2 linked regions of the Promicromonospora sp. Populi genome follow. The main gene of each other region encodes a partner of the protein of the gene in region 2 in a complex. Links are inferred from orthologs where the notes say so. Each region holds a gene or a part of one and is shown on either strand. Other genes may lie near its edges.

Evidence for each region.
Region 1: the proteins of hisH (region 2) and hisF are in contact, whole or in part, in a crystal structure (PDB 6RU0), measured with the Thermotoga maritima proteins. The link is inferred for Promicromonospora sp. Populi from one-to-one orthologs. Residues at the interface, in WP_004080484.1 of Thermotoga maritima: Asn15, Arg18, Arg22, Arg117, Leu118, Pro119, His120, Met121, Gly122, Trp123, Asn124, Asn134, Gly135, Tyr136, Tyr138, Val140, Tyr158, Glu180, Lys181, Ser182, Ser183, Lys184, Ile185; in WP_004080486.1 of Thermotoga maritima: Met1, Leu2, Ala3, Arg5, Ser40, Glu41, Asp45, Glu46, Ala70, Glu71, Ile73, Asp74, Ile75, Pro76, Phe77, Asp98, Lys99, Ser122, Gln123, Glu161, Thr195, Leu196, Asn247, Arg249, Glu251.

Annotation. Positions count from the first base shown.
Region 1 is NZ_CP163528.1:1,396,030-1,410,439, forward strand. Bases 5,884-8,865 are described here. They hold hisF (imidazole glycerol phosphate synthase subunit HisF), read right to left. Parts: upstream 7,769-8,865; coding sequence 6,998-7,768; downstream 5,884-6,997. Other genes in these bases: AB1046_RS06200 (ABC transporter ATP-binding protein), read right to left, coding at 5,884-6,791; AB1046_RS06210 (FKBP-type peptidyl-prolyl cis-trans isomerase), read right to left, coding at 7,768-8,745; pafA (Pup--protein ligase), read right to left, coding at 8,851-8,865. Outside these bases: AB1046_RS06175 (HGxxPAAW family protein), read right to left, coding at 1-211; AB1046_RS06180 (Trp biosynthesis-associated membrane protein), read right to left, coding at 272-913; AB1046_RS06185 (anthranilate synthase component I), read right to left, coding at 910-2,547; hisI (phosphoribosyl-AMP cyclohydrolase), read right to left, coding at 2,544-2,945; AB1046_RS06195 (ABC transporter ATP-binding protein), read right to left, coding at 2,995-4,842; more of AB1046_RS06200, read right to left, coding at 4,839-5,883; more of pafA, read right to left, coding at 8,866-10,212; prcB (proteasome subunit beta), read right to left, coding at 11,217-12,050; AB1046_RS06230 (ubiquitin-like protein Pup), read right to left, coding at 12,052-12,249; depupylase/deamidase Dop, read right to left, coding at 12,369-13,625; AB1046_RS06240 (proteasome accessory factor PafA2 family protein), read right to left, coding at 13,519-14,031; arc (proteasome ATPase), read right to left, coding at 14,129-14,410.
Region 2 is NZ_CP163528.1:390,810-404,991, reverse strand. The notes cover bases 6,204-8,957. They hold hisH (imidazole glycerol phosphate synthase subunit HisH), read right to left. Parts: upstream 8,026-8,957; coding sequence 7,381-8,025; downstream 6,204-7,380. Other genes in these bases: hisB (imidazoleglycerol-phosphate dehydratase HisB), read right to left, coding at 8,636-8,957; AB1046_RS01710 (hypothetical protein), read right to left, coding at 8,028-8,630; priA (bifunctional 1-(5-phosphoribosyl)-5-((5-phosphoribosylamino)methylideneamino)imidazole-4-carboxamide isomerase/phosphoribosylanthranilate isomerase PriA), read right to left, coding at 6,560-7,342; AB1046_RS01725 (SseB family protein), read right to left, coding at 6,204-6,563. Outside these bases: AB1046_RS01750 (ABC transporter substrate-binding protein), read right to left, coding at 1-678; AB1046_RS01745 (alpha-mannosidase), read right to left, coding at 827-3,886; AB1046_RS01740 (DUF1844 domain-containing protein), read left to right, coding at 3,994-4,371; AB1046_RS01735 (hypothetical protein), read left to right, coding at 4,371-4,919; AB1046_RS01730 (serine protease), read left to right, coding at 5,027-5,737; more of AB1046_RS01725, read right to left, coding at 5,835-6,203; more of hisB, read right to left, coding at 8,958-9,235; AB1046_RS01700 (histidinol-phosphate transaminase), read right to left, coding at 9,232-10,437; AB1046_RS01695 (RecQ family ATP-dependent DNA helicase), read right to left, coding at 10,508-13,045; AB1046_RS01690 (hypothetical protein), read right to left, coding at 13,113-13,691; AB1046_RS01680 (oxidoreductase), read left to right, coding at 14,102-14,182. UniProt on the Escherichia coli protein: IGPS catalyzes the conversion of PRFAR and glutamine to IGP, AICAR and glutamate. The HisH subunit catalyzes the hydrolysis of glutamine to glutamate and ammonia as part of the synthesis of IGP and AICAR.

The sequences.
Region 1 (14,410 bases), 1.0 Mb from region 2 along the record:
CGACGATCAGCGAGATGCCGATCACGACGAAGCCCGCCACGAACAGCGCCACCCAGGCCGACGACGTCTGCGCCACCAGGACGCCCCACGCGGAGATGAGCGACCCGAGCGTGATGCCCGCCATCGTCACCCACGAGGCGATCGTGTGGCCGTGGTTGGTCGGCGGTACACCCGGCGGCAGGTAGGCGGTCTCGGACTTGTTCTCGGTCATCGCGGGTTGGTGCCTCTCATGTCGTGCGGAACACGCTCAGCCTAACCGTTCCCGGCGAGGTCAGCGGCCCGTGGGGTCGTCGCCACGGGACAGCGCGTCCCAGGCGTCGTGGGGGTCGATCTCGTCGTCGTCCGCGTCGCGGGGCGCGGTTTCGGACGCCGTACCGGACGTGGTGTTCGTGCCGCCGCCGGACGGACCGGCGGGGCTGGCACCCGGATCGCGTTCCGCGCGCTCGTGCCTGCCCGACGTCGCCGCCCAGCCCCGCGCCGCCACCGCGCCCCAGACCGCGACGACCACGGCGAGGACGCCGACCGCGAGCGCGGCCCACGGCCACGCCGTCAGCACGACCGGTGAGGTGAGGTCGGTGACGCCGCTCGTCGCGGACGCCGCGGCGGTCGCGGCAGGCGTGGGGTCGCCGACGACGACGAGCGTGCTCGCCACCACCAGCACCCCCGCCGCCGCGGCCACCGCGAGCGCCACGTACCTGGCCACCCGGCCGGTGAGCGCGCACGCGATGCCGGCGGCGAGCAGCACGAGGGCTCCGGCCCCGACGCCCGGGGCCGCGGAGGTGCCCGCCGCGGCGACGGCCACCTCGGGCTCCAGCGCGGTGGCGACCGTCGTCGTCACCCAGGTGGGCGAGCCGGTGCCGAACGTGAGGGCGCCCAGGACGAGCAGGGCGAGGACGGTGCGGGTGCGGGTCACTTGCCGCCCCCTGTCGTCCCCAGCGAAGCGGTCCCCGACTGCGCGGTCCCCAATGGCGTCAGGCGCGACGCGAGCTGGATGGCGCGCACCGCCGCGGCCGCCTTGTTGCGCGACTCCGCGTACTCGGTCGCGGGCACCGAGTCGGCCACGATGCCCGCGCCGGCCTGGACGCTGGCGCGGCCGTCGGCGATGTACGCGGTGCGGATCGCGATGGCCACGTCCATGTTGCCGCCGAAGTCGAAGTACCCGCAGACCCCGCCGTAGATGCCGCGAGAGGCAGGCTCCAGCTCGTCGATCAGGGCGATCGCGCGGGGCTTGGGCGCGCCGGACAGGGTGCCGGCCGGGAAGGTCGCCCGCAGCGCGTCGAGCGCGCTGCGGCCCGCGCGCAGCCGGCCCACCACTGTCGAGCACATGTGCATGATGTGGCTGAACCGGCGCACCTTCATGAACTCGACCACCTCGACGCTGGTGGGCTCGCAGACCTTCACCATGTCGTTGCGGGACAGGTCGACGAGCATGATGTGCTCGGCCCGCTCCTTGGGGTCGGCCATGAGCTCGTCGCCAAGCTCCTGGTCCTCCTCGGGGTGCGCGCCGCGCGGCCGGGACCCGGCGATCGGGTAGGTGGTGACGTGGCCGTCGTCCACCTTCACGAGGGTCTCCGGGCTGGAGCCGACCACGGCGAACTCGGCGCCGTCGGGCTTCGCCAGGTGGAAGTAGTACATGTACGGGCTCGGGTTGATGGTCCGCAGCGCCCGGTACACGTCGAGCGGGTCGGCCGGGCAGTCCAGGTCGAGGCGCTGGGAGAGCACCACCTGGAACACGTCACCGTCGCGGATCGCCTCCTTGCCGGCGAGCACCGCGTTCTCGAACTCCTCCTGGGTGGACCGGAACTCGAGCTGCGGCTCGGGTGCGTCCTCCACGAGCACGGAAGTGACCCGCGGGCCGACTGCCGCGAGCTGCGCCTCCATGGCGTCGAGCCGCGCGACGGCGTCCGCGTACGCCTCGTCGACGCGCTCGTTGGTGGCGTCGGCGTTGATCGCGTTCGCGACGAGCCACACCGTGCCCTCCCGGTGGTCCACCACCGCGAGGTCGGTGGCGAGGCACAGGGCGAGCTCAGGCGCGCCCACCTCGTCGGGGGCGGTCGCCGGGAGTGTCGGCTCCCAGTGCCGCACGATGTCCCAGCCCAGCACGCCCGCCAGGCCGCCGGTCAGCGGCGGCAGGTTCGCCACCCCGGGGGTGCGGAGGGCGGCGAGGGCCGCCTCCAGCACGTCGACGACGTCGCCCTCGGTCGGGATGCCGACCGGCACGTCGCCCGTCCACACGGCCTGGCCATTGTTGCTGGTCAGGGTCGCGCGGGACGCGACGCCCACGAATGACCAGCGCGCCCATACGCCGTCGGACTCCGCCGACTCCAGGATGAAGCTGCCCGGCCGGCTCCGGGCCAGCGTGCGGTAGAGGCCGACCGGTGTCGCGTCGTCGGCCAGCAGCGGCCGGACCACGGGGATCACCCGGCGGTCGACGGCCATCTCCCGGAACTGCGGCAAGCCCGGCCAGGTACGACCCCAGGGCAGGTCGGCGGGTGCTGTCGCCGCGCGGGCCTCGTGGGTGTCGGGCTGGCTGTCGAGCTGGGTCACCGGTTCTCCTCGTTGCGCGCTTTGGTGTCCGGCTGGTCGCGTTCGCCGACGACGGCGCCCAGGTCGCCGCCGGCCTCAAAGCAGGTGCGCGTCCCGGTGTGGCACGCCGCGCCCACCTGGTCCACCTGGATCAGCAGCGCGTCGCCGTCGCAGTCGATGCTGGCGGCCTTGACGTACTGGGCGTGCCCGGACGTGTCGCCCTTGCGCCAGTACTCCTCGCGGCTGCGGGACCAGAAGGTCACGCGGCCCTCGGTGAGGGTCCGGCGCAGGGCCTCGTCGTCCATCCAGCCGACCATGAGCACCTCGCCCGTGTCGTGCTGCTGTACGACGGCGGCCACCAGGCCGGCGTCGTCCCGCTTGAGCCGTGCAGAGATGCTGGAACTAAGAACGTCGGGCACCAGAGAATCCTGCCACGTCCACGCTGACCACCCCACCGCCAGTCGAGATCTAGCGGGTCTGGGAGACCCAGCTCGCGTGCATGCGGGCGTAGATCCCGTTTGCCGTCACCAGGTCGGCGTGCTCGCCTACCTCTGCCACGTGGCCCTCGTCCACCACGACCACCAGGTCGGACGCCTCGGCGGTGGAGAGGCGGTGCGCGATCGTGATCGTGGACCGGCCCGCCGTCAGCGAGTCCAGGGCCCGCGCGATGCGGACCTCGGTGGCGGGGTCGACCGCGGAGGTCGCCTCGTCGAGCACCAGCAGGTCCGGACTCGCGAGGTAGGCACGCGCGATCGCGACGAGCTGCCGCTCCCCCGCCGAGAGCGCCTCCCCCCGCTGCCCGACGGCGGTATCGAGCCCGTCCGGCAGATCGTCGACCCAGTCGGACAGCCCGAGCTCACCGAACGCCCCGACCACCGCCGCCCGTTCTCCCCCGCTCAGCGGCGTGCGGAGCCCGTAGGCCGCGTTCTCCAGCACCGTGCCGTCGAAGAGGAAGCCCTCCTGCGGCACCAGTACCACCCGCTCGCGCAGCGAGGCGAAGGACAGGTCGCGCAGGTCCACGCCGTCCAGCTCCACGACGCCCGCCGTCGGGTCCATGAGGCGCGTGACGAGCTTCGCGATGGTCGTCTTGCCCGAACCGGTCTGGCCCACGACCGCCACCCTGGTGCGCGCCGGCAGGTCGAGCGTCACGCCGTGCAGCACCTCGGGGCCGCTCGGGTAGGCGAACCGGACGTCGCGCAGGGTCACGCGCGCCGGCCCGCGCTGCTGCGTTTCCGCCCCGGGCTTCTCGGCCACCTGGACCGGCGTGTCGAGCACGGCGATCACGCGCCGCCAGCCGGCCACGGCGTTCTGCAGCTCGTTGAGGATCTCGGTGGCCATCTGCACCGGGCCGGTGAACAGCTGCACCAGGAACAGGAACGCCACGAGCTGCCCCGCGCTGAGGCCACCGCCCACACCGGGCAGCGTGCCCACGACCACCACCACAGCCAGCACGAGGTTGGAGATCAGCACCCCGGACGAGAACGTCGCGGCGACCAGCACCTGCGACCGGGCCTGCGCGCTGCGGGTGTCCTCGACGGCGCCGGCGATCCGCCGTCCCGTGCGTGCGGAGGCGCCGTAGGCGCGCACCGTCTCCGCGCCCACCACGGACTCGGAGATGGCGCCGAGCATCGCCCCGACCCGCTCCCGGACCAGCGTGTACGCGCGGTTCACGTACTTCTGCCCGTACCGGATGACGAGGAACATCGGCACAAAGCTGATCCACACCACCGCCGTCAGGATCGGCGAGTAGACGAGCATGAGCCCGGTCGCGACCAGGACCTGCAGCGCGCTGACGAGCAGCATGATGCCGCCCCACTGCACGAACAGCGACACCGTGTCGACATCGTTGGTCACGCGCGAGACCAGGGCGCCGCGGCGCTCGGTGTTCTGCGTGAGGGTCGACAGGTTGTGCACGTGCCGGAACGCCTTGACCCGCAGCGTCGCCAGCCCGGCCTCGGCCGAGCGGAACAGGCGCACGTTCACCAGCGCGGCGCACAGCCCGGCCAGCACCAGCGCCCCGACCGCGAGGGCGGCCAGGAGGGCCACCCGGCCGACGTCGGGCCCGGCGTCGGCCAGGATGCCGACGTCGATGGTCTGCTGCACGGCGAGCGGAACCACCACGCGGCCCGCGGCGGCCAGGGACGCGAGACCCAGCGTGATCCAGATGCCCCTCGTCATCTCGGGGCTGATCTGGATCCCACGCCGCAGCGTGGCCAGCACGCCGAGGCTGCTGGTCGACTCGATCCGCGCGCCGTCGGCGTCGAGCTCGTCCTCCGGCAGGTCGGTCACGTCGGGCTCGCCTGTCACCGCGGTCATCGGGATACCTCTTCCAGCTCGTCGTCCAGCGCACCAGCCGCGGCCTCGTCCGCCCGTTCCTGCTCCCTGCGCTCGGTCTCGACCTCGTAGGCCGTGGCGAGCGCGCGGTAGCCGGGGTCGCGCGCCATGAGCTCGTCGTGCGAGCCGGAGTCGACCACACGGCCGCCCTCGACGTGGATGACCCGGTCGGCGAGCGCCACCGACGACATGCGGTAGGCGACCATGATCACGGTCGTACCGGGGGCGCTGTCCGCCCCGTCGTCCGCCTGGTCGGCGAGGCCGCGCAGGATCTCCTGCTCCACCCGCGGGTCGACGGCGCTGGTCGCGTCGTCGAGCACGAGGAGCCGTGGGCCGCGCACCAGGGCGCGCGCGATCGCGAGGCGCTGCCGCTGCCCGCCCGACAGGTTGGCGCCGCGTTCGCCCAGCGGTGCGTCGAGCCCGCCGGGCAGGTCCCGCACGGTGTCGTCGAGGCGGGCGATGCGCAGGGCGTCCCACACCTCGTCGTCGGACGGCGCGTCGGGCGCGGCCCTGCCGGTGGTCGCCTCGCCGCTCCGCTCGTCCCTCGCTACGCCCGTCGGCTCCGGGTCGGCGAGCGTCACGTTGCCGCGCACCGTGTCCTCGAAGATGAATGTCGACTGCGCGACGAGGGCGACCTGCGCCGGGATCTCGCCGTCGGCCAGGGTGCTCGCCTCGACGCCGTCGAGCAGGATCTGCCCCCGGGTCGGGTCGGAGAGCCGCGCGAGCAGGCTCACCAGCGTGGTCTTGCCCGCGCCGGTCGTGCCGACGACCGCGACGGTCGTTCCCGGCTCGACCGCGACGTCGATGTCGTCGAGGAGGGTGAGGGTGCGGCCCCGCAACCCGCTGCTCGCCGGCACGTCGACGCCGACGCCGGTCAGGCGGACGCTCATCCCGGCCTGACCCGGGTGCCGCGGCAGCCGGGCGTCGCCGTAGGCGAGGGCGCCGGTCGCGTCGACGACCTGCGCGATGCGCTCGTAGCCGACCAGGGCGCGCGGCAGCTCGCCGAGCACCCAGCCGAACGCCTGCACGGGCACCGTCATCATGGTGAGCAGGTAGGCGGCGGTCACGATGTCGCCCGGGACGACGTCGCCGGTGGAGATGCGCCACGTGCCGATGCCGAGCACCAGCAGGGTGCCGACCGCCGGGAGGGTCTGGATCACTGGGTCGAACAGCGAGCGGACGATCCCGACGCGGACGTTCGCGGCCCGCAGCTCCTGGGCTCGCGCGTCGAACCGGTCCTCCTCGCGGTCCTCGGTGCCGAGCGACTTGACCAGCAGCGCGGCCTCGAAGCTCTCGTGCGCGACGTCGGCGACGTCGCCGCGCAGCTTCTGTGCCCGCGTCGCGGCCGGCGACATGTGGCGCTGGTAGACGGCGTTGACCGCCACCGTGACCGGGATGACCGCGAGAGCCGCGAGCGTCAGCCAGGGGTCGATCGCCAGGAGCGTCGCGACGGAGACGCCGATCATGACGACGACGCCGAGTGCGAACGGCAGCGGGTTGAAGACGCCGGTGGCGGCCTCGGTGTCGGAGGTGGTGTGGTTCAGCAGCTGCCCGGCCGGGTGGGCCCGGTGCCAGGACACGGGCAGACGCAGGTACTGGCGGGTCAGCGCCGTGCGGTGGTCCGCCTGGATGTGGACGTTGCCGAAGCCCGCCCAGATCCTGCGTCCCGCCACGGACAGGGCCAGCGTCAGGGCTACCGCGGCGAGCACGAGGCCGGCGGTCCAGACCCGGCCGCGGGCCGCCTCGTCGCCGGCGATGGCCGGGACGACCACGGAGTCGGTGGCCCAGCCGACCGCCCGGCTGACCGCGACGACCAGGGCACCGAACATCGCCGAGGTACCGACCGCGAGGACGTAGGTGCCGGGGTGGGCGCGCATGCCGCGCCACATCAGGGCCATCGACCGGCGCATCCGCGATCCGGTCAGGGCCATCGGTCTCGGTCGCGGGGCTTCTGGGGGCACGGCAAGACCTCGCTTCGCTAGGGGGCAACGTGATTTTCGCACGATCCAAGAATCGATTCGAGGGTTTTTCGCCCTGGGCGTTTTTCACGTTAGAACCTCGACTTTGGTTGAGGTCAAGACGCCGTGCGTCTCAGGCCGTCAGGTCATCCGGGTGACCTGACGGCCCGACACGTTCGTCAGCGGACGTCGAGTCCCGCCGCGCGCATCGCGTCCTTGACCTGACCCACCGTCAGCACGCCGAAGTGGAACACCGACGCCGCGAGGACGGCGTCCGCCCCCGCCTCGGCGGCCTCGACGAAGTGCTGGGGCGTGCCGGCTCCGCCCGACGCGACGAGCGGGACGTGCACCCGCCCCCGCACGGCGCGGATCATCTCGAGGTCGAACCCGGCGGTCGTGCCGTCGGCGTCCATCGAGTTCAGCAGGATCTCCCCCGCCCCCAGGGCCGCTGCCTTCTCGGCCCACTCGACGGCGTCGATCCCGGTGCCGCGCCGTCCGCCGTGCGTGGTGACCTCGTAGCCCGACGGGGCTGTGCCGCCGCCTGTGATCCTCCGCGCGTCGACGCTCAGGGTCAGCACCTGCGAGCCGAACCGCTGCGCTATCTCGGAGATCAGCTCCGGCCGCGCGATCGCCGCGGTGTTCACGCCCACCTTGTCGGCGCCCGCCCGCAGCAGGCGGTCCACGTCGTCGGTCGACCGCACCCCGCCGCCCACGGTCAGCGGCACGAACACCTGGTCCGCGGTGCGCCGCACCACGTCCACCATGGTCTCGCGGTCGCCGGAGGAGGCCGACACGTCCAGGAACGTGAGCTCGTCGGCGCCCTCGGCGTCGTACCGGCCGGCGAGCTCGACCGGGTCCCCGGCGTCGCGCAGGTCGGCGAAGTTGACGCCCTTGACCACCCGGCCCGCATCGACGTCCAGGCATGGGATCACGCGGATCGCGACGGACATCAGCCCTCCTCGTTCTGCTGCTGTGGTTCTTCCTGCTGTGCTTCTTCCTGCTGCTGTCCTTCTTCCTCGGCGACCGCCTGGTGCGCGTCGAGGATGTCGACCACGTAGACCATCGTCTCGCCGGCCAGTCGGCTCCGGGTGTTGGCGAAACCGTCCTCCGGCGGCACCACCAGCATCACCTGGGAACCGACGGTCTGTTCCGGCAGGCCCTCGTCCCAGCCCGCGACGAGCTTGCCGATCCCGATCTCCGCCGACTGCGGCGGTGTGCCCTCAGTCCACGTCGTGTCGTCCACCCCGCCGTCGCTCCAGCGCACGGCGGTGAACTCCACGGTGAGAATCTGGCCGGCCCGCACCTGCGGCCCCGTCCCCCGGATCAGGGGATGCACCACAAGGTCCGACGGCGGTTCGACGCCGCGCGGGACCCGGACCGTCGGGGCACCGAGGTCGTCCAGCTGGACCTGCGGCAGCTCCGCCCCGGGCGGCTCCCCCTGTGTGCCCGCCGCACGGGCGGGCAGCGCGTCCACCACCAGCAGAACGGGTACGCCGTCCTGCTCCTCCACGAGCGAGAGCCGGGTACCGACGCGCCTGCCCTCAAGGGCCTCGAAGAGGTGGTTGCCCAGGGAGCTCTCGGTCATCGTGTACGCCGCGGGCGCGGTCCGGAACGTGTTCTGCAGCTCCGTGCCGTCCCGGCCGTCCTGCGCGTAGAGGTTCAGCAGCACCGGGTCGTCCCGCTCCAGCACGTCACCCGTGCCGGGCCACACCGTGCGCGAGCCTGCTCGCACCACGGTGAACGGCTTCTCGTACTCGAGGATCGGCGGTCCGCCCGCCTCGCCGGTGACCTGCAGCGGTGCCTGCGACGCCGACGACGTCGGTGCGGGGCCGATGTCGACCGGCAGCGAGGCCGGCGAGCACGCAGCCGTCACCATCACCGCCGCCGCTGCCAAGCCGCCGGCGGCGACGCGTACCCAGGAACTCACCCAGAGAGTCTCCCATGACGCGAAGGTGCCCCAGGAACGACGGGCCCCGGAACAGCGGTGCCCCGGGATCGACCCTGTGGTCGGTCCCGGGGCTCCGCCGCGCCGTCACATGCTCTCGATGAGGCGCTCCACTCGGTCGTCGACGCTCTTGAACGGGTCCTTGCACAGCACGGTGCGCTGGGCCTGGTCGTTCAGCTTGAGGTGCACCCAGTCCACCGTGTAGTCCCGCCGGGCCTCCTGGGCCGCCCGCACGAAGTCGCCACGCAGCTTGGCCCGGGTGGTCTGCGGCGGCAGCGCCGTCGACTCGAAGACCTCCAGGTCGGTGGTGACCCGCTCCACCATGCCGCGTGCCGCGAGCAGGTTGTACAGGCCCTCGGTCCGGGAGATGTCGTGGTAGGCGAGGTCGAGCCGGGCGATCCGCGGGTCGTCGAGCCCCATGCTGTGCTTCTCCTGGTACCGCCGGATCAGCTTGAGCTTGATGGCCCAGTCCAGCTCGTGGTCGATGAGCGACAGGTTCTCCGCCTCCAGCGCGCGCAGCCCGCGCTCCCACAGGTCGAGCACCTGCTTGACCACCGGGGTGACCTCGAGGTTTGCCTCCACGAGCTCCCGGGCCCGCTCGTAGTACTCCGACTGGATCTCGATCGCCGTCATGGTCCGGCCGTTGGCCAGCGTCACCGCGTGCTTGCCCGTGCGGTCGTGGCTGATCTCCCGGATCGCGCGGATCGGGTTCTCCAGCGTGAGGTCCCGCATCGGGACGCCCGCCTCGACGAGGCGGAGCACCAGGTCGGTGCTGCCCACCTTGAGCATCGTGGTGGGCTCCGCCATCGACGAGTCACCCACGATGACGTGCAGCCGGCGGTACAGCTCGGCGTCCGCGTGCGGCTCGTCGCGGGTGTTGATGATCGGGCGCGACCGCGTGGTGGCACTGGAGACCGCCTCCCAGATGTGGTCGGCACGCTGCGAGAGGCAGAAGACGGCGCCACGCGGCGTCGAGAGCACCTTGCCCGCCCCGACCAGGATCTGGCGCGTGATCAGGAACGGCACCAGCACGTCGGACAGCCGGGAGAAGTCGCCCGACCGCCGCACGAGGTAGTTCTCGTGGCACCCGTAGGAGTTGCCCGCCGAGTCGGTGTTGTTCTTGAACAGGTGGATCTTGCCCGGCAGGTCCTCGTGCTCCAGACGCTGCTGCGCGTCCGCCACGAGGCCCTCCAGGATGCGCTCTCCGCCCCGGTCGTACGAGACGAGCTGGCGCACGTCGTCGCACTCGGCGGTCGCGTACTCGGGGTGCGAGCCGACATCCAGGTAGAGGCGGGAGCCGTTCCTCAGGAACACGTTCGAGGAACGGCCCCAGGCCACCACCTTCCGGAACAGGTAGCGGGCAACCTCGTCAGCCGACAGGCCACGCCCGTCGTCGGCCGCACACGTCACGCCGTACTCGGTCTCGAGACCGAAGATCCTGCGGTCCATGGACTTCCCCTCCCTGTTCGCGGAAACCTGCTGCTAGTGGTCGGTGCCAGGCGTGGTGCCGGACGCGTCCGGCCCCTCGTCGGGCTTGTCCTCGGTCGGGGATTCGTCGGTGGGTTCGGCCGCGTCGGTCGGTTCCGCCTCCTCGGTGGATTCGGCCTCCTCGGTCGATGCAGCCTCCTCGGTCGATGCAGCCTCGTCGGTCGTGTCCGGCGGGACCGTGTCCGCGGTTGACAGGCCCGGTGTGACCGGCCCCTCCGGCAGGTCGTCGGCCGGCGGGAGGCTGTCCGCGGGAGCCGCGTCACCCGACGCCGCCGTACCCTCGGCCAGCAGGTCGGCCAGCACCTGCCGGGTCAGCCGCCGGAACGACCGCCGAGGCCGGTCCCGCTCCAGCACTGCAACCTCAAGCTGGGCCGCCTCGATGGTGCGCGACGCCGAACCCTCGCCCGAGCCAAGCGCCGCCACGGCGAGCCGCAGCGCCTCCCCCAGCGTCAGGTTCTCCCGCCAGCCCTCCTTGACCCGTCGGCCGAGCTGCTCGGCCTGGCCGCCCATGACGACAAAGCTGTGCTCGTCCGCCACCGTGCCGTCGTAGGTGAGCCGGTAGATCTGGTCGTCGGCCGAGTCGGCGCCCACCTCGGCGACGACGACCTCGACCTCCAGCGGCTTGGACTCCGTGATGAACACGCTGCCGAGCGTCTGCGCGTACGCGTTCGCCAGGCCGCGCGCCGTCACGTCCGACCGGTCGTAGGAGTAGCCACGCATGTCGGCGTACCGCACACCGGCGACCCGCAGGTTCTCGAACTCGTTGTACTTGCCCACGGCCGCGAAGGCGATGCGGTCGTAGATCTCCGAGATCTTGTGCAGGGCACGGGACGGGTTCTCCGTGGCGAACGCGATGCCGCCGTCGTAGGCAAGCACCACCACGGACCGGCCACGGGCGATGCCCTTACGGGCGAAGTCCGCCCGGTCCTTCATCAGCTGCTCGGGCGAGACGTAGAACGGCATGTTCATGCGAGGTGCCCCCTCTCTCGGCGCTCCGCCACGATCTGCTCCGCAACGCGGGCGACCTCTGCGTCCTCGATCCGCTGGTACCCGTCCACGGACACGGTGGCGACCACCGGGAAGATGCCGCGCACGGTGTCCGGACCGCCGGTCGCCGAGTCGTCGTCCGCGGCGTCGTACAACGCCTCGACCGCCACGTGGACCGCGGCCTCCGCATCCATCCCGCGGCGCCAGAGCTTCTTCAGCGCGCCCCGCGCGAAGATCGAGCCCGAGCCCACGCCGTGGTGCTCGTGCTCCTCGTACCGACCGCCGGTGACGTCATAGCTGAAGATGCGGCCGGTGTCCTTGTCCAGGTCGTAACCGGCGAACAGCGGCACCACCGCCAGCCCCTGCATCGCCATCGGCAGGTTGCCGCGCAGCATCGTGGCCAGCCGGTTCGCCTTACCGGTGAGCGAGAGCAGCGAGCCCTCGATCTTCTCGTAGTGCTCCAGCTCGAGCTGGAAGAGCCGCACCAGCTCCAGCCCGATACCCGCGGAGCCGGCGATGCCGACGGCCGAGTACTCGTCCGCCGGGAACACCTTCTCGATGCTGCGGCTGGCGATCATGGGCCCGGCGGTGGCTCGCCGGTCGCCCGCGAGCAGGACGCCGCCGTCGAAGGTCAGCGCCACGATGGTGGTGGCATGCGGGGACAGGGTCGCCGGGTCGGTCACTCCGACGGGCATGATCCGGTTCCCGGGCAGCCGGTCGGGGGCATGCTCGGCCAGGAAATCCACGAAGGACGACGATCCCGGGCGCAGGAAGGCGTCCGGGAGTCGTCCTGTGGTGCGGTCTGCGCTCAGGTCACTGCCCACCCTTCTGGACGAATCCACGAACGAAGGACTCGGCGTTGGTCTCCAGCACCTCGTCGATCTCCTCGAGCAGGGCGTCGACCTCGTCGTCGTCCTTCTGCGCTGCCGCGGCGGCGGGCGCCGGGGTCTCGGCGTCGTCGTCGGGAGTGCGGTCCTCGTGTGACGGGTTGATTTGTTCCTGACCGGCCATGATCGCCTCCTGGTGATTCACTGACGTGTTACTGGCCTCGAAGCCTAGGCCCCGACCCTAGATTGACCTAGATGCTGGCCCTAGTTGCCGACCCTAGACGGTGACACTGACATCGACCGTCACCTTCTTCCGGAGAGTCCTGCGAGCAGGGCCGCGGCGTCGGGGCTCGCGTCGAGCAACGCGCCGATGTGGCGTCGAGTGCCGCGGGTCGGGTCGAGCATCGGTACCCGCTGCAGGGCCTGGGACCCGTCGACGTCGAAGATCACGGAGTCCCAGCTGGCCGCCGAGATCTGGCTCCCGTAGCGGGCCATCACCTCGCCCCGGAAGTAGGCACGCGTATCCGCCGGCGGGTGCTGCACCGCCCGCGCGACGCTCGCCTCGTCGACGATGCGGTCCACCGCCCCCTTGGCCAGCAGCCGGTGGTAGATGCCTCGCTCGGGGCGCACGTCGGACCACTGCAGGTCCATGGCGTGCAGGCGCGGGTGGTCCCACTCCAGGTTGTCGCGCGTGCGCAGGCGGTCCAGCAGGCGCAGCTTGGCGACCCACTCCACCTCGCGCGCGCAGCTCGCCGGATCGGTACCCAGCCGTTCGACGACGGACGCCCAGCGGTCGAGCACCGCGTCCGACTCCGGGTCGGTGCCGAGCACCTTGAGGGACCGCCGGACGACGTCGGTCACCTCGCCCTGGAGCTCCAGGGCCGTCATCGTCCGCCCGTCCACGAGGTCGAGCCGCGCGGTCAGGCCGAGATCCCGCGAGACCTTCTGCACGTCGCTCACCGGTGCGGCCAGCCGCAGGGCGGTGAGCTCGGCACGGGCGTCGACCCCCGCCTCGGCCAGCTCGTCCAGGTGCTCCAGCACCCAGAGCACCAGCGACGTCGTGCCCGCCTTGAGGTAGGTCGGCACCTCCATCAGGTTGGCGTCGCCGAGGATCAGGTGCAGGCGGCGCCAGCGCTGCCGGTCGGCGTGCGGCTCGTCGCGGGTGTTCACGATGGGGCGGCGCAGCGTGGTCTCCAGGCCGATCTCGGCCTCGATGTAGTCGGCGCGCTGCGAGATCTGGAAGCCGGCGGCGCCGCTCGTCGCGCCCAGGCCTACGCGGCCGGAGCCGGTGAACACCTGCCGCGTGACGAGGAACGGCGTGATGAGCTCGGCGAGCGTGCTGAACGGCAGCGCCCGGTCCACGAGGTAGTTCTCGTGGGTGCCGTAGCTGGCCCCCTTGCCGTCCACGTTGTTCTTGTAGAGCACCACCTCGCTGCCGGGGAAGCCCGCCAGCTCACGCAGGGCCGCGAGCATCACCCGCTCGCCGGCGACGTCCCAGCGCACGAGGTCCTCGGGCGTCATGACCTCGGGCGACGAGTACTCGGGGTGGGCGTGGTCCACGTACAGGCGGGCGCCGTTCGTCAGGATGACGTTCGCGGCGCTCGGGTCGTCGTACTCCTCCGCGACCGGGCGCTCGACCTCCTGGGTCGAACCCGATCGGCGCCGGCCCCGGCCGGGCAGGCCGGGCTCCACGACGGGCACCTGCCCGGTGACCGGGCCCCGCCGGCGCGGGTCGCGCCGGGTCGTCGGTCAGCATCGAGGGCTGTGCCGAGGCGCGGTCGAGGTGGAACCCGCGGGCGTCCTGCAGCGGGTCCTCGTCGTCGTAGTCCCACCGGGCCTTGCCACCCTTGCCGTCGGTCCGCGTGGAGATCGCCCGGTAGGTGGTCACCACCTGGCTCGACAGCAGCATGGGGTTGGCCAGTGGCCGACCCGGTTGCAGGACTCCGTACTCGGTCTCGATACCCATCACACGACGCGCGCTCACGTTCACCACCCTATGTCGGAGTAGTCCCGTTGGTCGGGCAGGCCCGCGCCGGTCTGGCACGGACCTGCCCGGTGTGCGATCAGAGGTACTGGCCGGTGTTCTGGACGGTGTCGATCGTGCGAGGTGTGGCGCCCTCGCCCTTCTTCTGGACGATGGTGCGGATGAAGACGATGCGCTCGCCCTTCTTGCCGCTGATGCGCGCCCAGTCGTCGGGGTTGGTCGTGTTCGGGAGGTCCTCGTTCTCCTTGAACTCGTCGACGCACGCGGTCAGCAGGTGCTCCACACGGATGCCCTTCTGCCCCGAGGCCAGGAAGTCCTTGATCGCGTTCTTCTTGGCCCGGTCCACCACGTTCTGGACCAT
Region 2 (14,182 bases):
GAACTCGGTGCCGTCGTCGGACAGCACGGGCAGGCCCGCTGCCGCGAAGTCACCCAGGCCGGGCTTGCGGCTCATGAGGTACTCGCCGGTCTCGTCCTGCATGGTGCGCGCCTGCTCGACAAGCTCGTCGAGCGTGGTGGGCGGCGACGCCGGGTCGAGGCCCGCGGCCTCGAACATCTCGGTGTTCCAGTAGTTCAGGTCCGTAGTCAGGTACCACGGGAAGCCGAACGTGCCCTCGATGCCCGCGTACTGGTAGGCCGCGAGCGCCCCCGGCACGTAGGTGTCCTCCAGCGTGTCGTCGAGGGTCGTGACGTCGGAGAGCAGGTCCTCGCGCGCCAGCGAGAGCGCGAAGTCCGGCGGCAGGTTCGTGACGTCGGGCAGCTCGCCGGCGGCGGCCTGCGAGAGCACCTTCTCCGAGTAGCCGTCGCCCGGCTGGTCGAGCCAGGTCACCTCGGTGCCCGGGTACTGCTCCTCGAAGCCGGCGATCACACCCTCGACATACTCGGTGAAGTTGGGCTTGAGCGCCCACGTCTGCAACGTGACCTCGCCGGTCACGTCGCCCGAGGCCGATGCCGTGCTCTCGCTCTCCGCGCCGCCCGCACCGTTGAGGGCACAGCCGCCGAGGGCGGCCAGCGTGGTCAGGGCAACCCCCGCAGCCCCGATCCTTCTGATGTTCATGACAGTTCCTTCCAGCAGATGCTTCGTCGCGTCCTGGGGTACATGCCGTGTGCTTTCTCGCCTCGACGCCGACTAAAGCGCTTTAGCAAGACCACAGCGTCCCGCCTGGCCCCTTTGCTGTCAAGGGCCAGGCGGGACGGACGACGAGCTAGGCCGACGTGAAGCGGAGGGTGCGGACCTCGAACGGGGTCAGGTCGACCGCTACCGCGCCGTCCGCCGTCAGCGCGAGCGCCGGGGCCTCGATGGTGTCCTCGATCAGGCTCACGGTGCGGGCGCCGGCCACCGGCGCCGCGACCGTGACGGTGCCCGACGCGCGCCGGCCCTGCGCCTCGTAGACCCGCACCACGAGGTCGCCCGACCGGTCGTCGGCCAGCTTGACCGCCGACAGCGTCACGCCGCCGGCCACGCTGACCAGCGGTGTGACGCCGGCCCCGCCGCGCAGCTCACGCGGGCGCGCACCGAACGTGGCGCCCGCCTCGGTGGCCACGGCGGTGTCCGCGCCGACCACCAGGCCGTAGCGGTGGGTCTGCAAGCCCTGGTCGGTCTCCGGGTCGGGGAACCGCGGGGCCCGCAGCAGCGACAGCCGCACGGTGGTGGTCACCTCCGGCACGCCCGACGCCGGTGCCACCCCGGCCTCCGACACGTCGCGGGTCACGTCGTACCCGTAGACCGAGTCGTTGACCAGAGCGACGCCGAAGCCCGGCTCCTCGGCGAGCACCCAGCGGTGCATGGAGGTCTCGAACTTGGCGGCCTCCCAGCTCGTGTTGGTGTGCGTGACCCGCTTGTGGAACCCGAACTGGGTCTCCGCCGCGACGTGCTCGGCGCGCACGTCGAGCGGGAACGCGACCTTGAGGAACTTCTCGGCCTCGTGCCAGTCGGTCTCCATGGCGACCTCAAGGGTCCGGCTGCCCGGCGCGAGCGTGATCGTCTGGTCGAGGCTGGAGGACGAGAACCGCCGGTGCACCGTCACGACGGCCACGCCGTCGTCCACGGCGGCGGTGACCTTCTCGGCGTCGCGCAGGTCGGTCACCGAGTTGCGGTAGAACCGGTCCACGTCCCAGGCGTCCCACTGGTTCGGGAAGTCCTGGTGCAGCTGCAGCACGTTGGCCTGACGGCCCGGCGCCACCGCGTCCCGCCCGGTGGCCAGGTCGATCGCGGACGTCACGTGGCCCGCGCCGTCCAGCGTGACCTGGACCAGGTCGTTCGCCAGGACGTAGCCGCCGTCGGGCAGTTCGGTCAGGGTGCTCGACGGCGCGGCCGGGGCCGCCGCCGCGGCCACGCCGAGTGCCGGGACACCCGACTGGGCGAACACCGCCGGGTTGGCGCGCAGCGCCACGTCGCCCTCGCCGACCAGGGCGAGCAGGGAGCGGTTGATGATCTCCTGCGCGCCGGCGGTGATCGCCGCGTGCTGCGCGACCGACTCACGGTGCACCCAGGCGATGGACGTGCCCGGCAGGATGTCGTGGAACTGCAGCAGCAGGACCTGCTGCCACAGCGCGTCGAGCTCGTCGTACGGGTAGTCGGCGCCCGTGCGGGCCGACGCCGTCGCGGCCCACGCCTCCGCCTCGACCAGCAGCTGCTCGTTGCGGCGGTTGCCCTGCTTGGTCTGGTGCTGCGACGTCAGGGTGGCGCGGTGCAGCTCCAGGTAGAGCTCGCCCACCCAGACAGCGCTGTCACTCGTCGCGTGTGCGGTGAGCTCTCCGCGAGCGCGCTCGAAGAAGGCGTCCGGGTGCTCCCAGCGGACCTTCGCGCTGCCCTCAAGATCGGCCAGGCGCCGGGCCCTGCCGGTCATCTCGCGGGTGGTACCACCGCCGCCGTCGCCGAAGCCGACGGGTGCGATCGAGCCCGTGGCGTGCCGCGCCTCGCGGAACTGGCCGGTCGCCTTGGCGATCTCCTGGCCCGAGAGCTGCGAGTTGTACGTGTCCATGGGCGGGAAGTGCGTCAGGACGCGCGAACCGTCGATGCCCTCCCACCAGAACGTGTGGTGCGGGAACTTGTTGACCTGGTTCCAGGAGATCTTCTGCGTGAAGAACCAGTCGAACCCGGCGCGGCGCACAAGCTGCGGCAGGGCCGGCGAGTAGCCGAACGAGTCCGGCAGCCACACGCCCTTGCTGCGGATCCCGAACTCCCGCTCGAAGAACCGCTGCCCCTGCGAGAACTGGCGCGCGAGCGCCTCGCCGGACGGCATCACGGTGTCCGACTCGACCCACATACCGCCCAGCGGCAGGAACCGGCCCTTGGCGACCGCGTCCTTGATCCTGGTCCACACCTCGGGCCGGTGCTCCTTGACCCACGCGTACTGCTGCGCGGACGACATGCCGTACAGGAAGTCGTCGGTGCGGTCGATGAGGTCGGTCATGGACGACGTCGTGCGCGCGACCTTGCGGATCGTCTCCCGCACGGGCCACAGCCAGGCCGAGTCGATGTGCGCGTGGCCGACCGCCGAGATCTCGTGGGCGCTCGCCTCCGCCGGGCTGGCGAGCACGTCCGCGAGCGCCGCCCGGGCAGCAGTGGCTGTCTCGGGGATTCGCTGCAGGTCGAGCACGTCGAGGGCGTTGTCGAGGGCCTGCAGGATCCGCATGCGGCGAGGGCCGGTGGGCAGCTCGGCCTGCAGCTGGAGCAGCACCTCGACGTCGAGGGCGAGGTCGTGCACCTCGGTCTCGAAGATCGCGAGGTCCATGCGCTTGGTCGTGTACAGGGGGCGCGGGGAGGAGGTGGTGGTGTCACCCTCCTGGGTCACCTGGAAGGCAGGGAAGTCGAGGAGCACGGGGTTCGACGCCGCCTCCAGGAACAGCTCGACGCGCTCGCCGCCGGTTGCGACGTCGGCCACCGGGACGTGCTGGTTGGGCGGGTTGATCGACTTCACCGGGCTGCCGTCCGGCCGGTAGACCAGTGCCTCGGCTTGGAAGCCGGGCATGCTCGCGTCGAAGCCCAGGTCTACTACCGCCTCGACGGTCCGCCCGGCCCATTCGGCGGGGACCGTGCCCGTCAGCCGGAACCAGGTGGTGCCCCAGGCCGGGCCCCAGGGGGTGCCCACCTCGTACGGCTCCATCGCGAGGGCAAGGCCTTCGGCGGGAGCGATCGGCTCCCCTGGCAGGGCATGCCACTCGATGTCGAGCGGTACTGACGTGCCGTGCACCGCGGGCCAGATCCGCTCGGTCAGCACTCGTGTCGCGCGCTCGGTGGTCAGTTTGATGTCGTCGTGCATCGAAAGAGCCTCCCCTGTTTCACCGTTGAACGCACGCAGGCTAACCCAGACTGGTCCGGTGGCCGGGTGGCTGTCCGCACCCCCGAGGGGATGAAAGGATGGTGCCCATGAGCACCACCGATGAGACCCCCACCGGCATCGACGCTCCGGTAGGCGCTGACCAGGCCGTACGCGATATCGCCGAGGTCGCGGCCGTCCAGGTCATCACGACCGCCGCCGTGCACCTCATGAGTGCCGCCGCGGTGAAGTGCGGGCTGGCCGAGGGCGACGACGCCGAGGAGCTGAAGGACCTCGACGAGGCGCGCAAGCTGATCACCGCGCTGGCCGCGCTCGTGGTCGCGAGCTCGCCGGACATCGGCAACGAGCACGCGCGCTCGTTGCGGGACGGCCTGCGCAGCCTCCAGCTCGCGTTCCGTGAGGCGTCGGTCGTCCCCGACGCGCCGGGCGAGGGACCGGGCGAGAAGTACACGGGTTCCGTCGTCTGATGACCGAGGCTCCCGTCGTGGCGGCGCCCGAGCCCGCGCACGCACCGGGTCCGCGTCGCGGTTCCCGCTGGCTCGCCGTCCTCCTGGTCGCCACGATCGCCGTCGGCGCCTACCTGTGGGTGACCACCGTGCGCTGGCAGCGCAACGCCTCCGACTGGGAGGAGCAGGCGCACGGGTACGCGGACGAGGTCGCCTCGCTGCGGATGCAGCTCGAAGGAGCCAACACCGAGCTGCAGGCTGCCCGGGACCAGCTGTCCGCGGCAACGTCGCGCATCACGGACCTCGCGAACGAGAAGGCGCAGCTCGGCGACGAGAACGTCGTCTCTCAGCAGTACCTCGACTACCAGACGCAGGTCAGCGCCGCCGCGGCCACCGTGGCCTCCGCGCTGGGGCAGTGCGTGTCGGGTCAGGAGCAGCTCGTGGGCTACCTCAAGGAGGCCGACCAGTACGAGCCCGCCGACCTGAGCCGCTACGAACGCCAGGTCAACGCGCTGTGCGCGGACGCCGAGGACGCCAACGAGGCTCTGCAGCGGGAGCTGCAGCCTTGAGGTCGACGGGGCTGGGGCCGAATGCTTCGGGGTCGAATGCTCTGGGGCCGAATGCTCTGGGGCCGACGGCGCGGCGCCGGGCCGGGCGGGCGCTCGGCTCGCTCGCGATCGCCGGAGCGCTGGTCCTGACCGGTGGGCTCGGCGGTTGCGGCGTGCTGCCGCCGATGCCCGACCCGGTGCCGAGCGACATCGTGCCGACGACACCGGCTGACCTCTCCCCCGCAGCCGGCAGCGCCTCACTGAGCCCGGACGGGTTCGACGCCGTGGAGCGCATGGCCGTACGGATCCGCAACGTGGGCTGCGAGGAGCTGTCGACGGGTTCCGGCTTCGCCGTCGACGACCACACGCTGATCACGAACAGGCACGTCGTCGCGGAGTCCAGGGACCTCGAGGTCAGCACCTACGACGGGCACGACATCACCGTCGGCGCCACCGCGACGGCGGCCCTCGCGGACCTCGCCATCGTCCGCACCACCGATCCCCTGCCGTCGTACCCGGAGCTGGCGGAGGCCGACCCGGAGCCCGGCGACCCGGTCACCGTGGTGGGTTACCCCGAGGGCGGCGAGCTCACCGTGACGCAGGGCGAAGTCATGAGCAGCACACGGGACCCCCTGAACGCGAACCTCGGCGAGGTGCTGCTGACGAACGCGCCGGTCGAGCCGGGGTCGTCCGGTTCGGCGGCGCTGGACGCCGGGGGGCGGGTGATCGGCGTCGTCTACGCGAAGACTGCCGACGACAACAGCCTGCTCGTGCCCCTCTCGACGCTGCAGGAGATGCTGGCCGACGACACGGCGTTCACGCCGGCGCAGGGCTGCTGAGCGCGGTAACCTTCGAGATGCGACGGGCAATAGCCCTGAGAAGTGAGCCCGAGACCCATCCGGACGGTTGTGGCGCTCGGGCTTCGCGCTTTCTCGACTAGCGGGCCGCGCCGATGCGGAGCTCCAGCGAGTCCACTCGCGCCGAGATCACCTCTGACGCCGCCAGCCGGGCGTTGACCTGGGCGAGCACCCTGTCGAGCCCGGCACGATCCAGCCCGGGGTCCAGCGCGAGCACCACCGCGACCTCCGCCTTGCGGCCCGGCTCGGCGTGCGCCCGCACCACGTGCTGGACGGGGGCGGCTGCGACCGCGACCTCTGAGGCGACCTCCGGATCCACGGCCAGCCCGTCCTCGTGCGGCACCAGGGCCGGCTGCCACGGCTTGCCCTGCGCCAGCGCCCAGACGGCAGGCCGCGGGACGAGCGCCGTCGCGGGCCCCGCGGGGTCCACCACTACCAGCGCCCAGTTCTCGTTCACCGCGGACAGCGCCGCGCGCGTCGCCTCGACCGGCACCGGCCGTGCGTCGGCTCGCCACGCCTGCATGGTGGCGACGGACGTGAAGACGGGCAGGGCCCGGCGGCCGTCCGGCGCCTCCAGGGCGACGATCCCGGAGGATGCCTCCTTGTCCACCGTGAGCCCGTCCGGGTCCTGCTCGACGGCGCCGACCTCGGCCAGGACCGGCACCAGCACCCGGGTCTCGGCCAGCCGTGCGACGACGTCGCGCAGCGGGACCGTGCCCGTCGTATAGCCGGACAGCAGCCGCGTCAGCTCGGCGTCGGCCGAGCCGTCGTCGCCCGCGAACTGGCTGGAGGGCTGGATCGACTTCACTCGGCGACACCGTCGCCCGCGGACCCAGCGACACCGTCGCCGGGGCGACCGGCGACGTCGAGCGCCTCGGGGAGCGTGAACGCGCCCGCGTACAGCGCCTTGCCGACCACCGCGCCCTCGATGGGGCGCCCGTCCGGGGAGCGCAGCGCGCGCAGGGCACGCAGGTCGTCGAGCGAGGAGATGCCGCCGGAGGCGACGACGTGCGCGGGGGTGCGCGCGGCGACGTCGGACAGCAGTTCCAGGTTGGGGCCGCGCAGCGTGCCGTCCTTGGTCACGTCGGTGACGACGTAGCGGGCGCAGCCTGCCTCGTCGAGGCGGGCGAGCACCTCCCAGAGGTCCCCGCCCTCCCTGGTCCAGCCGCGCGCCGCGAGCGTGGTGCCGCGCACGTCGAGCCCGACGGCCACGCGGTCCCCGTGCTCGCCGATGACCTTGGCCGTCCAGGCCGGGTCCTCCAGCGCGGCGGTGCCCAGGTTGACCCGTCGCGCGCCGGTGGCGAGCGCACGTTCCAGCGACTCGTCGTCGCGGATGCCGCCCGACAGCTCGACCTGCACGTCCAGCTCACCGACCACCCGGGCGAGCAGCTCCGCGTTGGACCCGCGGCCGAAGGCCGCGTCCAGGTCCACGAGGTGGACCCACTCGGCGCCGCCGGACTGCCAGTCCAGGGCCGCCGTCAGCGGGTCGCCGTACGAGGTCTCCGAGCCGGCCTCGCCCTGTACGAGGCGGACGGCCTGGCCGTCGGCGACGTCGACGGCGGGCAGGAGCACGAGCCGTGCGGTCATGTCTCTCCAAGTTTGCTTTGTGTCGGGGTGTTGCCTGGTCAGCCGAGCGAGCGGAGCCAGTTCTCCAGGAGGTGGGCTCCCGCGTCACCGGACTTTTCCGGGTGGAACTGGGTCGCCGCCAGGGGTCCGTCCTCCACGGCGGCGACGAACCGGCCGCCGTGGTCGGCCCAGGTGACCTTCGGGGGCCTGAAGAACCCGACCGCGTTCTCGTCGTGGCCCTTGGTGAATGTCTGGGCGGCGTAGGAGTGCACGAAGTAGAACCGCTCGTCGGCGATCCCCTTGAAGAGGGCCGAATCCTCCGGCACCTCGACCGGCGACCAGCCCATGTGCGGCACGACGTCGGCCTGCAGCCGCTCGACGACGCCGGGCCACTCGCCGATGCCGTCCGCGCGCTCGCCGTGCTCCACCCCGGCGTCGAACATGACCTGCATGCCCACGCAGATGCCGAGGACCGGGCGGTTGCCGGCCAGCCGCCGACCGACGATCTCGTCCCCGCGGACAGCCCGGAGGCCCGCCATGCACGCGGCGAACGCGCCGACGCCGGGCACCACAAGACCGTCCGCCTCCTGTGCTGCGGACCGGTCGGCGGTCAGCGTCACCTCGGCACCTACCCGTTCGAGCGAGCGGACGGCGGACCGGACGTTGCCGAAGCCGTAGTCCAGGACGACGACGCGTTCGCCCACGCTCAGGCCCCGTCCGCGCTGTCCGGACCCGGCTCGCCCTTGCCGAGGCTCTTGCGTGCCTTGCGCGCCGCGGAGGTCAGCATCCGCATCGCCTTGAACTTGCTGATCGACGTCGACGCGACCACTCCGTCGAGGTCGGCCACGGACGTGGCGCCCGTCAGCAGGTCGACGACCGACTCGGGTGCACCGCCGAGCACGAGGCCCGGGGCCAGCTCGTCGCCGCGGACTCCGTCGGCGAACCGGACCGCCGTCATCTGCTCGCCCGTGCGGGTGATCAGGACGAGCGGGACGCCTCGCACGAGCTGGGAGATCGCAGCCGCGGCCTGATCGGGCGCGTCCCCCGCGAGGTCCTTCAGGACGCCGACGGCGCCGACCGGGGTAGGCACCGCGTCCAGGTCGAGCTGCGCCAGCGAGCTGGCCGCCGCGAGCGGGACCGCGCCGGCGATCTGCGTGATGAGCGCCGCGAACTCCGGCTGGCCGCCGCCGGTCAGGGACGACAGGTCGTCCGGGATCTCGAGGCTGTCGAAATCGAAGTCGGGCAGGTCGTCGCCGGGGGGCGTGCTGCTGTTGAACCCGTCGTTCTCGGGCCTGGGGCTGTCGGACATGGCTGCTAGAGCGCACCCTTCGTGGACGGGATGCCGTCGACCCGGGGGTCGATGGCGACGGCGGCCCGCAGCGCGCGCGCCAGGGCCTTGAACTGAGCTTCGACGATGTGGTGCGGGTCGCGGCCGGCGAGCACCCGCACGTGCAGGCAGATGCCCGCGTGGTGCGCTATCGACTCGAGCACGTGCCGCGTCAGCGACCCCGTGAAGTGGCCGCCGATGAGGTGGTACTCCTGGCCCGCCGGTTCGCCCTCGTGCACCAGGTAGGGCCGCCCCGACACGTCTACGACGGCCTGCGCGAGCGCCTCGTCGAGCGGTACGAGAGCGTCGCCGAACCGCGAGATGCCGGCCTTGTCGCCGAGCGCCTCCCGCAGCGCCTCACCGATACTGATGGCGACGTCCTCCACGGTGTGGTGGACATCGATGTGCGTGTCACCGGTCGCGTGCACGGTGAGGTCGATCAGCGAGTGCTTGCCGAGCGCGGTGAGCATGTGGTCGTAGAACGGGACGCTTGTGCTGATGTCGGTGCGCCCGGTGCCGTCGAGGTCGAGCTCGACCAGCACCTTTGACTCGGAGGTGGCGCGCTCCACGCGTGCTGTCCTGCTCATGCCCGCTCCTCTCCCTGCTCGGATCCCTGCTCGTGTTCCTGCTCCTGCAATACCTCGGTGAGCGCCGCGCGGAACGCGGCCATCTCGGCGGACGTGCCGATCGACACCCGCAGCCAGCCGTCCGGGCCGGTCTCGCGGATCAGGACCCCGCGGTCCAGCAGACCCTGCCAGACGGCGTGCCGATCGCCGAACGTGCCGAACAGCACGAAGTTGGCGTCGGTGTCCGCGACGTCGAACGCTCTCCCGTCCGGGTGCCGCTGCGCACGCAGCCAGGCCACCGCGGCGTCGCGCTCGGCGCGCAGCGTGGCGACCTGCGCCATGAGGGACTCGCGGTGCCGGAGCGCAGCGGTTGCCGCGGCCTGCGTGATGGCACTCAGGTGGTACGGCAGCCGCACGATCCGCAGCGCGTCCACGAACTCGGTCGACGCGGCCAGGTAACCGAGCCGGGCACCGGCCGCGGCGAACGCCTTGGACATGGTGCGCGTGACTGCCAGGTTCGGGTAGGTCGCCAGCAGGGCGACGGCCGACGGCGTGCCCGGGCGCCGGAACTCCGCATACGCCTCGTCGACGACGACGACGGGACGCGCACCGTCGAGGTCGACGCTGAGCGCGGCCGCGCAGACCGCCTCGATCGTGGCCGTCGGCAGCGCCGTGCCGGTCGGGTTGTTCGGGCTGGCCAGCAGGATCACCGACGGGCGCACCTGACGGATGGTCTCGGCGGCGTAGGCCGGGTCCAGCGTGAAGTCGTCCTCCCGCCGGCCGACCACCCAGGCCGTGTGGGTGTCCCGCGCATACTCCGGGTACATCGAGTACGTCGGCGCGAACGACAGGGCCGTGCGATCGGGACCGCCGAAGGCCTGCAGCACGTGCAGCATGACCTCGTTGGACCCGTTCGCCGCCCAGACGTCGAGGTGCTCCAGGCTGACCCCGGTCTCGAGCGTGAGGTAGTCCGCCAGGTCCCGCCGCAGCGCCGTGGCATCGCGGTCCGGGTAGCGGTTCATACCGCGGGCGGCGCGGGCCACCTCCTCGGCGATGGTGGCGACGACGTCCTCGCTGGGCGGGTACGGGTTCTCGTTGACGTTCAGGAGCACCGGTACGTCGAGCTGCGGCGCCCCGTACGGCTTCTCGCCCGCCAGCTCGGGGCGCAGCGGCAGCCGCACCGGGCGCGCCGGAGCGCTGTGCTGGTCGACGGCGTGAGTCATCACCGGTCCAGTCTACGAACCGCGGAGCGCTGACCCGGCATCGGTCCGCCCACCGGGCGAGTGGGCCTGGTCACCGCACGCCCAGCACGAACGGGTAGACCGCCGCTGCGCCGGCCTGGCGCAGCAGCCGGGAGGCGACCGTGAGGGTCCAGCCCGAGTCGGTGTAGTCGTCCACCAGCAGGACGGACCGGCCCGGCAACCCGCGGAGCGCGCCCTCGCCGAGCTGCAGCTGCAGGCGCCGGGCCACACCCGCCAGCCGCATGGCTGAGTTCAGGTCGTGCCGACCGGGCTCCTCCTGCCCCGCGACCGGCCCGATGGCACCGATCATCGGCACACCCAGGTATTTCGCCAGGCCCGTGGCCAGGTGGTAGGAGAGCTGGGGCCGCTTGATCGACCGCACCGCGACGACGGCCTCGATCACGAGCGGGCCGGGCTCAGCGGCTCCCGCAGGCTCGGCCTCGCCGGTCTCGCTGTCGCCGGTCGCGCCGTCTTCCGCGGGATCGTCGGCCGGGTGGAGCGCGCTCCACTCGTCCAGCACACGCGCGGCGGCCCGGCGCAGCGGCACGGGCAGCTCTCCGTCGGCCGCGCCGGGCGCGAGCAGGTCACGCAGCGGGCCGGACCAGCCGAGTCCGTCGAGCCGGGCGACGGCGCGCCCCGTCTCGGCCAGCTCGGCGGGTGCGATCTTGCCCTTGAGGTCCAGCCCGATGGAGGCAAGGCCGGTGGGCCACATCTTGCGGGTCTCGACCTCGACGCCCGGGCGGTCCATCTCGGCGCGTGCCGCGGCGACCGCCTCGACGTCGGGCGCCTCCGGGAGCTCCATGACGCCGCACCTGTCGCAGCGGCCGCACTGCCAGCCCGCCTGCAGGTCCGGGTCGTCGAGCTGGGCCCGCAGGTACGCCATGCGGCAGCCCTGGGTGTTCACGTAGTCGACCATCGCCTGCTGCTCGGCGCTCCGGGTGGCAGCGACCCGGGCGTAACGCTCGGCGTCGTACGACCACTGCTGCCCCGTTGCCTCCCAGCCGCCGCGCACCCGCCGGACCGCGCCGTCGACGTCGAGCACCTTGAGCATGGTCTCCAGGCGGTTACGACGCAGGTCCACCTGCGTCTCCAGCGCGGCGGTCGACATGGTGCCGCCGCCGGCCAGGGCGTCGAGCGTGACCCGCACCTGCCCCTCGGCGGGAAAGGCCTGCTCGCCGAACCAGTCCCAGATCGCCTTGTCCTCCTGACCCGGGAGCAGCACCACCAGGGCCTGGTCCACCCCACGGCCGGCTCGACCCACCTGCTGGTAGTACGCGATGGGCGAGGACGGCGCGCCCAGGTGCACCACGAACGCCAGGTCCGGCTTGTCGAAGCCCATCCCCAGGGCGGACGTCGCGACCAGCGCCTTGACGTCGTTGTTCTTCAGGTCCGCCTCCAGCTGCTCGCGCTGGGTGGGCTCCGTCCGGCCGGTGTACGACGCCACCGCGAGGCCATACCCACGCAGCTGCTCCGCCACCTGCTCCGCGGCCGACACCGTGAGGCAGTAGACGATGCCCGAGCCGTCGATGTCCTGGAGCGCCTCGGCGAGCCACGCCACGCGGGTGGGCTGGTCGCCGAGCTCCAGGACGGCCAGGTACAGCGACTCGCGGTCCAGCCCGCCGCGCAGCACCAGCACCTCCTCGGCGTCGGCGCCCTCCCCGTGCACGGCGAGCTGCTCGGCGACGTCCTGCGTGACCCGCTCGTTCGCCGTGGCCGTCGTGGCGAGCACGGGGATGCCCGCCGGCAGGTCGGCCAGGAGCGTGCGGATGCGCCGGTAGTCGGGACGGAAGTCGTGCCCCCAGTCCGAGATGCAGTGCGCCTCGTCGATGACCACGAGCCCGGCGTCGGCCGCGAGGCGCGGCAGCACCTCGTCGCGGAAGCCCGGGTTGTTCAGTCGCTCCGGGGAGCACAGCAGGACGTCCACCTCGCCGCGCGCGATCGACGCGTGCACCTCGTCCCACTCGGTCATGTTGGCCGAGTTGATGGTCACCGCGCGGATCCCGGCGCGCGCGGCCGCCGCGATCTGGTCCCGCATGAGCGCCAGCAGCGGCGACACGATCACCGTCGGCCCCGCGCCGCGGGCCCGCAGCAGCCTGGTGGCCACGAAGTACACGGCCGACTTGCCCCACCCGGTGCGCTGCACCACGAGCGCCCGGCGGTGGAACGCCGCGAGCGCCTCGATCGCGGTCCACTGGTCGTCGCGCAGCCGCGCGTCGTCCCGGCCCACGAGCTGGCGCAGCGCGGCCTCGGCCTCAGCACGCAGCGAGTCTCCGGGGGCTGCGGCGGGGACCGCGCGGGCAGGCGGCTCGGGAGCCGTCTCCCCAGCCACCGGCTCTTGCGGCGTCGACTCCTGCTCGACCTCCTGGACGACTTCCTGTGCCGGAACCTGCTTCGGCACCGGCGCGGGTTCCCGCGTCGCGACCTCCTCGTCGAGCAGGCCCCGCAGCATCCGCAGCTTGGCCGCCTGGTCCTCGGGCGCGTTCCGCAGGGACGGCGGCGGCGCGGCATCACCGACGTCGAACAGGAGCGCTGCGTCGTCCGGTGGCTCCTCCATCTGGAAGGGGAGGTCTGCGAAGGGGTCCTTGGTCACGTCATCGATCCTAGGAGCACCCACCGACACCGCGAGCGGGTTATCCACAGATCCAGGCCGCGAGCCTCTAGGTCGCGTCGGCACGCTCGGTCGCCGCGCCGTCGTCGGCGATCGCTCCTCGCTCGTCCGGAGCCACCGGGACAGACGCCGCGAGCGACGCCAGGAGCGCGAGCCGTTCCCCGGTCGGCGACGCCGGGTCCGCGTGCAGCAGCACGAGCATCTGCCGGTCGGTCCCCGCGATGGCGAGCTTCTCCATGTCGAGCTCCAGCTCCCCCACCTGCGGGTGGAGCAGGTGAGACATTCGCGGGATGCCGACGTTCACGTCGTGTCGCGCCCACAGGGTGCGGAACTGCTCGGACGCGACGGACAGCTCCCCCACGAGATGGGTCACGCGCTCGTCGTCGATGTCGGTGCCGACCGCGTCACGCAGCCTGGCCACGATCATCGCTGCGAGGTCGCCCCACTCCGGGTACATGGCCTGCTCGGCAGGGTCGAGGAAGAGGTCTCGGATCCGGTTGTGGCCCGGCCGAAGGTTCGCCGACAGCGCCCCTGCCAGCCCGTTGCCCGCGAGCACGTCGAAGTACCGGCCCTCGACGAACGCCGGGATGCCAACCCGGCCCAGCAGCCGCAGGGTCCCGTCGGGCACCACCTCACGGCGCGGCCGCGTCGACGTCGCCGCGCCGCCGGGACCGCGAGTCCGAGCAGGTGCCGCGTGGCAGGCTCGTCTAGGAGCAGCACGCGGGCCAGCGACTCCACGACCTGCACCGACGGGTTCCGGTCCCGGCCTTGTTCGAGCCGCAGGTAGTAGTCGGAGCTGATCCCCGCGAGCAGCGCCACCTCCTCGCGGCGCAGTCCCGCCACCCGGCGCACACCTGCGGAGCGAAGCCCCACGTCGTCGGGCAGCACTAGCTCGCGCCGTGCCCGCAGGTATTCACCCAGCTGGTTGTCGCCCATACCGAACACGGTAGGCCGCACGCCCTGACGGCGCCTGGTCCCCGCACTCCTAGGATCCGCTGGATACTACCTGTCGACAGCGGCGCGGCGAAACCTGGAGGCATGACCACACAGATCCTGCCCGGCGGCACCTACCCGCTCGCCGACGACCTCACCCTCACTCGGGTCGGCTACGGCTCCATG